2 regions of the Roseixanthobacter psychrophilus genome follow, and region 2 is predicted to be linked to the other one. Evidence: riboswitches for the same ligand, from Rfam matches in the RefSeq annotation. Region 2 holds a riboswitch; the other holds the start of a gene.
The links. Region 2 has a riboswitch for thiamine pyrophosphate ahead of thiC (phosphomethylpyrimidine synthase ThiC). Riboswitches for the same ligand answer to the same signal wherever they lie in the genome.
Positions count from the first base shown of each region.

Region 1: linked by a shared signal. The riboswitch ahead of thiO (glycine oxidase ThiO) and the one ahead of thiC (phosphomethylpyrimidine synthase ThiC) in region 2 are both predicted to bind thiamine pyrophosphate.

Region 1 is NZ_JBAFWT010000007.1:139,452-141,845, reverse strand. It holds gene thiS (sulfur carrier protein ThiS) at 43-264, opposite strand; gene thiO (glycine oxidase ThiO) at 270-1,466, opposite strand; TPP riboswitch at 1,455-1,554, opposite strand; gene V5F77_RS09700 (NUDIX domain-containing protein) at 1,856-2,299, shown strand; gene amaB (L-piperidine-6-carboxylate dehydrogenase) at 2,388-2,394, shown strand, end outside.
Region 2 is NZ_JBAFWT010000022.1:16,136-18,529, reverse strand. It holds gene thiC (phosphomethylpyrimidine synthase ThiC) at 1-1,015, opposite strand, end outside; TPP riboswitch at 1,109-1,243, opposite strand; gene V5F77_RS18105 (thymidylate synthase) at 1,421-2,215, shown strand; gene V5F77_RS18100 (protein-methionine-sulfoxide reductase heme-binding subunit MsrQ) at 2,304-2,394, shown strand, end outside.

The DNA.
Region 1 (2,394 bases), on a different contig from region 2:
CTTTGCCCGCGTCTCATGGCGGGCGCTTGTCCGGGCAGAGCGTCAGCCGCCCTGCTTGGCCTGGATGATTTCCACCGCGTCGCCCGCGGCGAGCCGGTACTCGGCCCAGCGGGCGCGCGGCAGGACGGCGCCGTTCAGCGCCACGGCGATGCCCTTGCGGGCGGCATCGACGCCCTTGTGGTCCAGCAGATCGGCGATGGTGGCGACGGCGAGCGTTTCGCGCGCGCCGTTCACCTGCAGATCAAGTTGCGTTTCGGGTTGCATTCCGTTCACTCCGCCGCCGCGCGTGAAGCAAAGCGCTCGGCGCCGAAGGGCGCGATCAGAGGATCGATCCGCCCTTCGAGCATCAACGCGCAGATGGCCGATGTGGTCACCGGCAGCAGCAAAATCCCGTTGCGATGGTGCCCGGTAGCATAGATCAGCCCCTCCACCTCGCTTGCGCCGAGAATGGGGGCATCATCCCGACTGCCGGGTCGGAAGCCGACCCATTGCTCAAGAATGGTCAGTTCCTCAATAGTGGGCACACAGCGCCACGCATGTGTGAGCAAGGCCAATTGGCCGCCGGCGGTGAGATCGGTGTCGAAGCCCTTCTCCTCCACCGTCGCGCCGATGATCAGGCGTCCGTCCTTGCGCGGCACCATATAGGTGCCCGGCCCCCACAGCACATGGGTCAGCAGCGGCGCGGCAGGGTCCATGCGCAGCGCCAGCATCTGCCCCTTGATGGGGCGCACCGGCAGGGGAGCGGCCGGGGCGATGGTCACGCCGCGCGACCAGGCGCCCGCCGCGAGCACCACCTGATCGGCGGGATGCAGCTCGCCATCGACGACGACGCCCCGTGCCCTGCCGTCGCGGGTCTCCACCCGCTCCACCCTGGCATGCTCATGCAGCACCGCACCGGCCGCGAGGGCTGCCACCTTCAGCGCGGCCGCCACCTGGCGATTGTCGGCCTGATGATCCTGCGGGCACCACAGCGCGCCGGCCAGCTTGGTGGCGAGGTGTGGTTCCTTGCGACGGGCTTCAGCGGCGGTCAGCCATTCCACCGGCAGGCCGAGGCTCTTCTGGAAGACGTGCTGGTGACGCAGCTTGGCGGCATCGTCGGCCGTGAGGGCGACCACCAGCGTGCCTTCCTCCCGCAAACCCACATTGATGCCGCTCGCCGCCTCAAGGTCCGCCGCGAAGGCGGGCCACAGGACCTGACTGGCACGGTTCAGCGTCAGGAGCGTCTCCTCGCCGGGCTCTGCCTCGGCGCAGGCCGCGAGCATGCCGGCAGCGGCATGGCTGGCGCCAGAACCGGCAATCCCTGCGTCGAACATCTCCACCTTGCATCCCGCCTGGGCGAGGCGCCAGCCGATGGCGAGCCCGATGACGCCGGCGCCAACGATGGCGACGCGCGTCCCTGCCCCGTCATGGGTGGACTGTCGAGGCTTCGAAACAACATGATCTTGGGACGATAAGCGCGTGCTCATCGGCTCCTCCCTACGCTGGAATGACCCAGACAGGTTCGATGGGTATGATCTCAGCCGCACGTGACGCGCGGCACCCCAGGCCGTCTGACAGTATCACCGCTCGGCGTCCCGGCGGCAAGAAAAACTCGAAAATCCATATCGAAGCGTCACGAAACGACGCAACGTGTTCCGTCCCATAGCTTTTTCGTGACCCGCCCGCAATCGCACCGCTTGCCCAGGGTCACAAGGACGCGCCCCCTGAGCGTGAAGGCCTTTGGGCGGCGCAGATGACACAGCGAAGCGCCCCGACTCTCGCAGCCCTCACACCCGGTCGTTCCGCGCCTGAAATAGGGGCCGGAAGGAGAGGGGCTGCCTGCTGTCAGGCGGGCGCCGACGCGCTATAAGGCGGCATGCTGCCTCTGCTTCCGCTCATCCGGCGCGTGCGCCACGGTCTTACCCTCGGCGTGCGGACCATCCTCATTGATGCGGACCGGCGCGTGCTGTTGGTGCGCCATTCCTATACCCCTGGCTGGCATTTCCCCGGCGGTGGGGTGGATGTGGGAGAGACCACGGAGGACGCCGCCCGGCGCGAACTGATCGAGGAAGCGGCTGTAACCGCCGAGGGTCCGCTCGTGCTGCACGGGCTGTTCTTCAATCCTCGCGTCGGCGGGCGCGATCATGTGGCCTGCTATCTCGTCCCGCGCTTTTCCTTCGAGGCGCTTCCGCCCCCCAATCTGGAGATCCGCGAGGTGCGCTTCTTCCCGCGCGACGCCTTGCCCGCCGATGTCACGCCCGGCACATTGCGCCGCCTCGCCGAGATCGAAAACGGCGAGCCAGCAAACCCGCGCTGGTGAACCACGCCGGCCGACGGCCCCGCAAGGTGCTGTCGCCCCTTGATCCGTCGCCCTTTGATCCATTCTCCCTGATCCGAGTGTCGTCCCGATGGCCG
Region 2 (2,394 bases):
ATTTGGCCATGATGGAGCCGCCACGCGAGACGATGCCGGTGACGCGGTTGGCGGTCAGCGGCACATAGGCGAGGCGCACGCCGGCGTGGACGGTCATATAGTCCACGCCCTGCTCGGCCTGCTCGATCACCGTGTCGCGGAAGATCTCCCATGTGAGGTCCTCGGCGACGCCATTCACCTTCTCCAGCGCCTGGTAGATGGGCACCGTGCCGATGGGGACCGGGGCATTGCGGATGATCCATTCGCGGATGGTGTGGATGTTCTTGCCGGTGGACAGGTCCATCACCGTGTCGCCGCCCCAGCGGATCGCCCACACCAGCTTGTCCACCTCCTCGGCAACCCCCGAGGTGACGGCGGAATTGCCGATATTGGCATTGATCTTCACCAGGAAGTTCCGGCCGATGGCCATCGGCTCGGTTTCGAGATGGTTGATGTTGTTGGGGATGATGGCGCGGCCGCGCGCCACTTCCTCGCGCACGAATTCCGCGGTGATGTCGGTGGGAATGGCCGAGCCGAGGCCCATGGCCTTGTGGTGCGGGTGGGCGCCGCCATTGGCCCGCGCGAGATTTTCGCGGGCGGCCACATATTCCATTTCGGCGGTGATGATGCCGGCGCGGGCATAGGCCATCTGGGTCGGACGCTTGCCGGGCTTGGCCTTCAGGGGCTTCCTGCCGGTGCGGTCGAAGGCGGGCAGGTGGCTGGTCTGGCCCGGCTTCAGGCCATCGTCTTCCGGCTTCTGCGCGCGCCCTTCCACTTCCTCGACATCGCCGCGTTCCAGCACCCAACTGCGGCGCAGCTCCGCGAGGCCTTTGGTCAAATCGATCAGGGCGGCGGGGTCGGTATAGGGGCCGGAGGTGTCATAGACGCGGACCGGACGTTCGGCCGGATCGGAGAGGCTGATCTCCCGCATCGCCACCTGCACGTCGGGACGATCGGCGGGGATGAACACCTTGCTGGACTGGAGCAGGGGGCCTGTCGTCACCTTCAGGGATGAGGTGGAGGCTTCGTCGAGCATACGGATCTCCTTCAAGCTCGCGCTTCAAATGAGATCCGGGAATTCGAGCTTAGGAGACGGGTGGCTCCGATTGGGATTCGCAGGCGAATCGTGGCGGAGGCCTATTCCGATCCCTTCGCCGGCATGACCCGGATCAGGTTCGAAGGGTCATCGCGGCGCCGGTGGTCGTGACGACCGAGCCGGAAGGCGATCTCTCAGCCCCCTCGCGGGGCTCCCCTTGGAATACGTCCACAGTGGGCAGCCGATTGATCCATGTCAACGCTGCGACGCACGCGGCAGATGCTGCGACGCAACACGTATTTGTGTGCGTGGGTCGCACCGACTTGGCGCAGTCGGCATGACATTTGACGAATGAGTGCCTAAATCTGACGGAACAATGCGGAACACCCACGGAGAAGCGGAGAGATGCGCCAGTATCACGACCTTCTTCTGCGCATTCTCGCTGAAGGCGCCCGCAAGGAAGACCGCACCGGCACCGGCACGCTCTCCGTGTTCGGCCATCAGATGCGCTTCGATCTGGCCCAAGGGTTTCCCTTGGTCACCACCAAGAAACTGCACCTCAAATCCATCGTCCACGAGCTTCTGTGGTTCCTGGCGGGCGATACAAACATCAGATATCTCAAGGAAAACGGCGTTTCCATCTGGGACGAATGGGCGGACGCGAACGGCGATCTCGGCCCCGTCTATGGTCATCAGTGGCGCTCCTGGCCGACCCCCGAAGGCGGGGTGATCGACCAGATCGCCCAAGTGGTGTCCGATATAAAACGCACTCCGGATTCCCGCCGCCTGATCGTAACCGCCTGGAACCCGGCCGATGTTCCGAAGATGGCGCTGCCGCCGTGCCACTGCCTGTTCCAGTTCTACGTGGCGGATGGCAAGCTTTCGTGCCAGCTCTATCAGCGCTCCGCGGACGTGTTTCTAGGCGTTCCTTTCAATATTGCGTCCTATGCCCTGCTCACCGCCATGGTGGCGCAAGTGACGGGCCTGAAGGCTGGCGATTTCGTCCATACGCTCGGCGATGCGCACCTCTATTCCAATCATATGGACCAGGTCCACGAGCAACTTTCCCGCCCCCTTCGGCCTTTGCCGCGTCTGGTGCTGAACCCGGAGATCCGCGATATCTTCGCATTCCGCTATGAGGATGTGTTGATCGAGGATTATAATCCTCATCCTGGCATAAAGGCGCCCGTCGCCGTCTGATGTCCGCTGTCACGGGCTTGTGTAACGCTACGTCGTAACTTTGGCGCCGAGGTCCGCATATCTTGAGTGATCACGAGAGAGCGGACCCATGCCCCTGTTTCACGAACGCAATGGCAAGTTCAGCCCGGAACTGACGCTGACTCTTCTTGGCGCGGCGGTGCCGGTGCTCTGGTTGGCGG